DNA from 2 places in the Hyphomicrobium sp. B1 genome. Region 1 is predicted to be linked to the other one. Evidence: riboswitches for the same ligand, from Rfam matches in the RefSeq annotation. Region 1 holds a riboswitch; the other holds the start of a gene.
The links. A riboswitch is a leader RNA that binds a small molecule or an ion and turns the genes downstream of it on or off. The one in region 1 is predicted to bind fluoride.
Positions count from the first base shown of each region.

Region 2: it holds a riboswitch for fluoride, as region 1 does, so the genes downstream of both, RLW55_RS18735 (methanol/ethanol family PQQ-dependent dehydrogenase) here and crcB (fluoride efflux transporter CrcB) in region 1, are expected to answer to the same signal.

Region 1 covers NZ_CP134871.1:3,751,339-3,755,155, reverse strand. The annotation lists gene RLW55_RS17900 (ABC transporter ATP-binding protein/permease) at 1-1,673, opposite strand, end outside; fluoride riboswitch at 1,921-1,983, shown strand; gene crcB (fluoride efflux transporter CrcB) at 2,035-2,466, shown strand; gene RLW55_RS17890 (molybdopterin-containing oxidoreductase family protein) at 2,494-3,817, opposite strand, start outside.
Region 2 covers NZ_CP134871.1:3,926,055-3,929,871, reverse strand. The annotation lists gene gyrA (DNA gyrase subunit A) at 1-942, opposite strand, end outside; gene RLW55_RS18740 (c-type cytochrome) at 1,365-1,739, shown strand; fluoride riboswitch at 1,927-1,989, shown strand; gene RLW55_RS18735 (methanol/ethanol family PQQ-dependent dehydrogenase) at 2,221-3,817, shown strand, end outside.

The sequences.
Region 1 (3,817 bases):
GTATCGGGCAGTTTGTTTCGTATCGCGGTCAGGACGCGCGCTTCGGCGGCTTCGTCGAGTGCAGACGTTGCCTCATCGAGGAAAAGGATATCCGGACGGAGCAGAATGGCGCGTGCAAGCGCGACGCGCTGCTGTTCGCCGACCGAGAGGATATTGTTCCAGCGCTCGACGACGTTAAGAGATGGTTTCAGGTGTTCGAGGCCCGTAAGTTTTAGGATGTCGGAGATTTCTTCGTCCGACGGCTGGGCTTCCGTCGCCGGGTAGGTGAGCACGCTATGGAGCGAGCCCAGCGGGAAATAGGGCTTTTGCGGGAGCGCGAGGAGGCGGGCGCCGGATCTGGTGAGGATCTCGCCCGTCGCGTGAGGCCAGTAGCCCAGAATGGTGCGCAGCAACGTTGTCTTGCCGGCGCCTGATGGAGCCATCAGGAGCACCGACTCGCCCGGTTCGATATCGAGATTCACCGAGTTCAACAGCTTCTTGCCGCCGGGCGTTGCAAGCGAAATGCCGGCAAGGCTCAGCACGCCGTTGGCATTCGTCGTGCCCATCGAGACGGCGGATGTCTCGCTCGCCGTCGAGGCGAGCTGCATCTGATCGGAGAAGCCGGAAAGCCGGTCGACGACGGCGATCCATTCCGCCAGGTCGGTATAGGAATTGACGAAGAACGACATCGACGATTGCACCTGGCCGAACGCGCCAGCCGTTTGCGTCATGACGCCGAGCATAATTGCGCCTGCGAAATAATGCGGGGCCATGATGAGGAACGGCAGCACGACGGCGATCTGATTGTATCCAGTCGTGAAGAATGTCAGAAATTTCTGGCGCCGCATGATGTCGTGCCAGTTGGTTACGATATCGGAGAAACGATCGCGCAGGATATTGCGCTCGGCGTTCTCGCCGCGCAGCAATGCGATCTGTTCGGAGTTTTCGCGAAGGTGCACCAAGCCGAAGCGAAAATCGGCTTCGCGCCGCTGGCGACTAAAGTTGAGGCTCGCCAATGTGCGGCCGATGAGATGCGCTCCGACGCTGGCCACGAGCGCGAATATGGCTGCGAGCCAGACGAGATAACCATGGGCGCCGATGTGATATCCTGCGATCTGCAGCGGGACCTCGGCTGAAATTCCCCACAGTATGATGCTGAATGAAACGAGGCTCGTGATCGACGACAGGAAGCCAATGCCGAGAGAGAGCGTTCGTCCGATATAAAGTGCGATGTCCTCAGCGATACGCTGGTCGGGGTTGTCGGCTGCCTCGCTGCGAAGACGCATGCGGTAGTGGGTGCTGTTCTGGAGCCAGCGGTGAACATAGCGCTCGGTCATCCAGCGCCGCCACCGGATCTGCAGCCATTGATTGAGATAGAGCTGATAAACCGACGAGATAATGAAGGCCGCGGCGATCACCGAGAATATGGCGAGCTGGTGCCAGAAGGCGCCGACGTTTTTCGTCTGAAGCGCGTTGTAGAACTCGGCGTTCCAGCTGTTGAGCAAAACGGACAGCCCAACCTGGCCGAATTCGATGGCGAGGACGACCAAGAGAAGGCTGCCGCCGATCCAGCGTTCCGCAACGGTGAATTTCAATCGGGAGCTGATGCGAACGACACCAGAATCTTTCGAGAAGAAGTAGGGCGTCGTCAGTTGCCAAATCGCGCTCAGGCGCGAGCGCGTATCATTCCGCATCACAATTCCACATCACGGTTGCTTTGCATCCTCAGCGGGCCAGCTGCGGTTTTGAACCATCCGCAAGGCCGTGTGGCTCCTCATTTCGTCGAGGGTGGCGCGAGGCACATTTCCGGAGGGTGGCCAGAACCTTAATTATTTGCAAGCGTTGGCGGGATGCGACGCGACTTGGCCGAGGTTGTCAAACGCCGATGCACTCGTGACGCACACAAGCTAGTTTGGGCCGCCCGGAAAATCGTGTACTTGAGTAAGCGATGGGGATGGGGTTCCCCCGATAACCGCCATTGTGGCTGATGACTCCTACGATAGCCGTTTCCGACGGGAGACGGCCGTTGGCTGAAATGCTGAAGAGGAGCCTCATATGAATTTCACGACATGTCTGGTCGTTATGTTCGGCGGAGCTATCGGGACCTTGTGTCGGTATGCCGGGTCGTATCTTGCCCTTCCGATCAGCGGCACGCTGCCGTGGGGCACGATCCTTATCAATATTGCCGGGTCATTTATCATAGGCTTTTTCGGCACGCTGACCCTGGCGCATGGGCGTTATCCGGTCAGCGAAGAATTCCGCCTGTTCGTGATGGTGGGGATTTGCGGGGGCTTTACAACTTTTTCGTCATTCAGTCTGCAGACACTCGATCTCCTCCGCTCGGGCGCTATCGGGCGCGCTGCGGTCAACATTGGGTTGTCCGTCGTGCTTTGCATCCTGGCCGTGGCGGCAGGGCACTTCGTCGCCGCCTACTTCAACGGCGGCGCAACGGAAATTGCGCAGACGACATTGGAAGAAGACGCCTAGGGCGTCTCCTTTCCTTCGGCGCAGGGGTCAAGTCGCGATCTGGGACTTCGCCAGCGTGACGTTGATGCTGTGCACGGCGCAGCTTTGAGCGAGGTCGGCTTTTTCTCCGGGGTTGAGGACGTTGATATTGGCTCCGGAGGCTGATGCTTTCGGCCATTGGCCTTTGGGCGCCAGCAGCACGCCCGCTGGAACCGCCGATGAAATGCCAACACTCAACTCGATGGAGCCGGTCTTGCTGCTCACCTGCAACCGGTTCCCGGATTCGACGCCGATCGTTTCGGCGTCGGAGGGATTGAGCCAAGCTTCGCACATTTGCAGACGGCGGGCGATCTTGCCGTCATTGGCGTAGCTGCTGTTCATGAGCCATTCGGAGGCGGGCGACAGCATGCGGTATTCACCCATAGCCGGACGGCACTCCGATAGTGGGGCAGGGGCTGATGGCAATCCGGCCTCGACAAATTGCGCGCCGGTCATTTCGACCTTTCCTGACGGCGTGCGATAGTCGTGGGATGCGAACTGAACGATCGGGGCTTCCGGCACGTACATCGTGCCTGCGGCTGCAAGTGTTTTGAAATCGAGTCCAGGGCGCGCTTGGCTCAGAATCGTTTCGATGATGGCGTCATCGGTTTCACGCAGTTCAGGATCGGTGAGGCCCATTGCAGCCGCAAGGCGCCGGAAGATCTCCTGATTGGGGAGCGCGTCTCCTAGCGGCGGAAGGGCTGCGACCTGTGCCGAGACGGAATGGGTAAAATACGACATGACGACATCGTCGAATTCCAGAAAACTCGCCGCGGGCAGAACGAAATCCGCGTAGTCGGCCGTATCGGTCTGGAATAGATCGACCGTGACTTGGAGAAGATCCTCGCGCCTCAGCGCCTGGCGCAATCGCGCCTGCTCCGGGCTCGAGGCCGCGATGTTGTTATTCCAGGTGAAGAGCGCTTTCGTCTCGCCGCTTTCGAGCCGCGCCGCGAGATCCATATGGCTGACGGATTGGGGATCGGCGTTGAGATGCGAAGCGGAAAGATAACCGCCGTCGACGCCTCGGGCGTCCCAGCCGTTGAGATAGAGGAAACCGGCGCCGAGCTTTCCGATGTTGCCCGTCGCAGGTGGCAGCAGGCCGACCGAACGCATGGCGTTGCCGCCGAATGTCTGGCGCTGGAAGCCTTGTCCCATCCATAGTAGCGATGGGCCGTCCGCGTAGAGCAGCGCCGCTTTTTCGATGAGGGCCGCAGGAACGCCGGTCGTTGCCTCCGCCCAACTCAATGTGCAAGCGTCGAGTTGCGGTTCGATGTCGTCCCAGCCGATACAATGGCGTGCAAGAAAATCGCGGTCGAGCTTTCCGGCCGATTTG
Region 2 (3,817 bases), 170 kb from region 1:
GATGACGATGCGGATACCTTCGCGGTTTGATTCATCCCAAAGATCGGAGATGCCTTCGATCTTCTTGTCGCGCACGAGATCGGCAATCTTTTCGATCAGCGTGCGCTTGTTGACCTGATAGGGGATCTCGGTGACGACAAGCGCCTCACGATCCTTGCGGATGTTCTCGACCTTGACGCGGGCGCGCATGATGATCGAGCCGCGGCCCTTGTGGTAGGCATTGAGAATGCCGCCGCGGCCGAGGATGATGCCAGCCGTCGGGAAGTCCGGGCCCTGGATGATCTGGGTCAGGTCTTCGAGACTGACCTCGGGATTGTCGAGGTCGGCGATGCAGGCATCGATGACTTCGCCGAGGTTGTGCGGCGGGATGTTGGTTGCCATGCCGACCGCGATGCCGCCTGCGCCGTTGACGAGCAGGTTCGGGAATTTCGAGGGCAGGACGGTTGGCTCTTGAATCGTACCGTCGTAGTTGTCGCGATAATCGACGGTGTCGTTGTCGAGGTCATCGAGCATGAAGCCCGCGACCTTGGCGAGACGCGATTCCGTGTAGCGTTCGGCTGCAGGCGGATCGCCGTCGATGGAGCCGAAGTTGCCTTGGCCGTCGACGAGGGGCACGCGCATGGAGAAATCCTGCGCGAGGCGCACGAGCGCGTCGTAGATCGCAAGGTTGCCGTGCGGGTGATATTTGCCCATCACTTCGCCGACGATGCGCGCCGACTTGACGTATTTTTTGTTCCAGTCGAGCCCGAGTTCGTTCATCGCGAAGAGAATGCGGCGGTGGACGGGCTTTAAGCCATCGCGCACGTCAGGGAGCGCGCGGGAAATGATGACGCTCATCGCGTAGTCGAGATAGGAGCGTTTCATCTCGTCCGAGATGGAGATCGGGCGGATGTCGCTCGGCTCGCGGCCGGACGGATTTTCTTCGTCGTTATTGTCGGTCAAAGTCAGCTCTTTCCGGGATGAGATCGGCGGGGGTGATACGCACCAGCGGCCGACGGGAAACCAGTGCTTATACTGTAGCCGAAACGGAAACCGAATGCCACCTGCGCGGCGTCGTGCCACGGCTCCACAGAATTTAGAAAATCTCTTTCATATCAAAAGGTTATTGAGTCATGTTTGGGCGTGTTGCGATTGCCGCCGTGAAGCGCCGGCGAGATCGCGGCGAACGGCGTGGAATGGTGGCAGAATCGGTGCGCTGAAGACTGCGCGGCGCATGCCTCCACGGGCCGCCCGCGGGCGTTTTCGCGATGGCTGACGGCCTCGGCTTTTCACGCGGAACGGCATTTCGTTCACTGCGTTGGCGAAGCAGGAACAAGTTGCAAAAAGCAAAACATCCGGCGCACAGCGTCGGAGAGAGGACTGTTATGCGCGCGATATTCGCTGGCTGTGCAATTGCATTGTCGCCGATGCTGATCGAGATGGCGTTTGCGGCGGAAGAGGTTGGGCCGGAAGCGTTCAATAACAATTGCCGGACCTGCCATTCGTGGAAGGAGGGCGACAATCGCCTCGGCCCGACTTTGCACGGCATTATCGGTCGCAAAGCGGGAACGGCTGAGGGGTTCAATTATTCGAATGCGATGAAGTCGTCAGGCATCACGTGGGATGAGGCGACGCTCGATAAGTTCATCACCAACCCGAATGCGGTCGTTCCCAATAACAACATGAAGCCGTTCAGCGGCGTCGGCGACGCGGCGACGCGCAAGCAGATCATCGATTTTCTGAAGAGCAATCCGAAGTGAATTTGCGCGCGGGGAGAATGAATTTACCGTGTGCGGTGAATTCGGCCTGCTTAATTCTTGCGGTCCGCAGCATCTGATTTGCGCCCAGTCGTATTTGCGCTGTGGCCCAGCCGGCCTCACTGTCAATCACGAATGTTCGCGCAGACGTGACAATTTGCATTGACTTCGTGATTGCATTGCTCAATGTTCCCGGCCTGGGAATGGAATCTCCCGTAAAACCGCCCCGATGGCTGATGATTCCTACTGCGTTGATGTCCTCATTCTTCGAGTGAGGCCGCGGTAGGATCGTTTCTATTTTCCTGCCACGGGAGAGGCGTGTCTCTTTCATCAACTCAGAAGTCGGGGGGATGGAGGAGACAGTCGAGTGGTTGAGCTTTCCACGCTTGCAACCCCTCTCTTCTGAAACTCCTTCATCCTCCCGGCGACGGCCGAGTGGGCTCAGCTGCGTCGCGATAAGCGACGCTAGCACATGGAGGAAGTAATGAGGAAGTGGGCTAGCTCCACGGCCGCCGTTGCTCTGCTGGCAATTTCGTCGCCGGCCTGGGCCAATGAGGACGTGATTAAACTATCGCAAGACCCCAATAACTGGGCCATTCAGTCGGGCGATTATAGTGGTCATCGCTATTCCAAGCTTGACCAGATCAACACCGAAAACGTCGGTCAGCTGAAAGTGGCTTGGACGTTCTCGACGGGCGTTCTTCGCGGCCATGAAGGCGGTCCGCTCGTCGTCGGCGACGTCATGTACGTCCACACGGCATTTCCGAACATCGTCTATGCCTTGGATCTCGCGCACGAACAGAAGATCATCTGGAAGTACGTGCCGAAGCAGGACCCGTCGGTTATTCCGGTCATGTGCTGCGACACGGTCAACCGCGGCGTGCAGTATGCCGAAGGCAAGATCTTCCTCCATCAGGCCGACACCGCCCTCGTCGCTCTCGACGCGAAAACGGGTAAGGAACTGTGGAAGGTCGTCGACGGCGATCCGAAGAAGGGCGAAACGGGCACGGGTGCTCCGCTTGTCGTCAAGGATAAGGTCATCATCGGCATCTCGGGCGCCGAATTCGGCGTTCGCTGCCATCTGACCGCTTACGACATCAACACCGGTAAGAAGGTGTGGCGCGCCTACTCGATGGGTCCCGACTCCGACATCCTCGTCGATCCGGAGAAGACCATGTCGCTCGGCAAGCCGGTCGGCAAAGACTCCTCGCTCAAGACCTGGAACGGCGATGAGTGGAAGATCGGTGGCGGTTCGACCTGGGGCTACATGTCCTACGATCCGGCACTAAACCTGATCTACTACGGCACGGGTAACCCTTCGACCTGGAACGCGGCTCAGCGTGCGGGACCGGATGGCAAGCCGATCGATCAGAAGTGGTCGATGACCTACTTCGCGCGCGACGTCGACACCGGTATCGCCAAGTGGGCCTACCAGATGACGCCGTTCGACGAGTGGGACTATGACGGTATCAACGAGTCTCTGCTCGCGACGATGAACATCAAGGGCAAGGAGCACAAGACGCTGACGCACTTCGACCGTAACGGCTTTGCTTATACGATCGATCGCGTCACGGGTGAGCCGCTCGTTGCCGAGAAGTATGATCCGATCGTCAACTGGGCGACCGGCATCGATCTCGACAAGTCGAGCCCGAACTACGGCCGTCCGATCCGCGTGAAGAAGTACTCGACGTTCGCGAACGGTACGGATTTTAACACGAAGGGCATCTGCCCTGCGGCTCTCGGAACGAAAGATCAGCAACCGGCTTCCTATTCGGAGCTGACTCACCTGTTCTACGTGCCGACGAACCACGTCTGCATGGACTACGAACCGTTCAAGGTTTCGTACACGGCCGGTCAGCCTTACGTCGGCGCCACGCTTTCGATGTTCCCCGGTCCGGATAAGCCGGAGCGCATGGGTAACTTCATCGCGTGGGATGGCGCTAAGGGTAAGATCGTCTGGTCGGATCCGGAGCAGTTCTCGGTGTGGTCAGGTGCTCTGACGACGGCCGGCGGCGTCGCCTTCTACGGCACGCTCGAAGGCTACTTCAAGGCCGTCGACCAGAAGACCGGCAAGCTGCTTT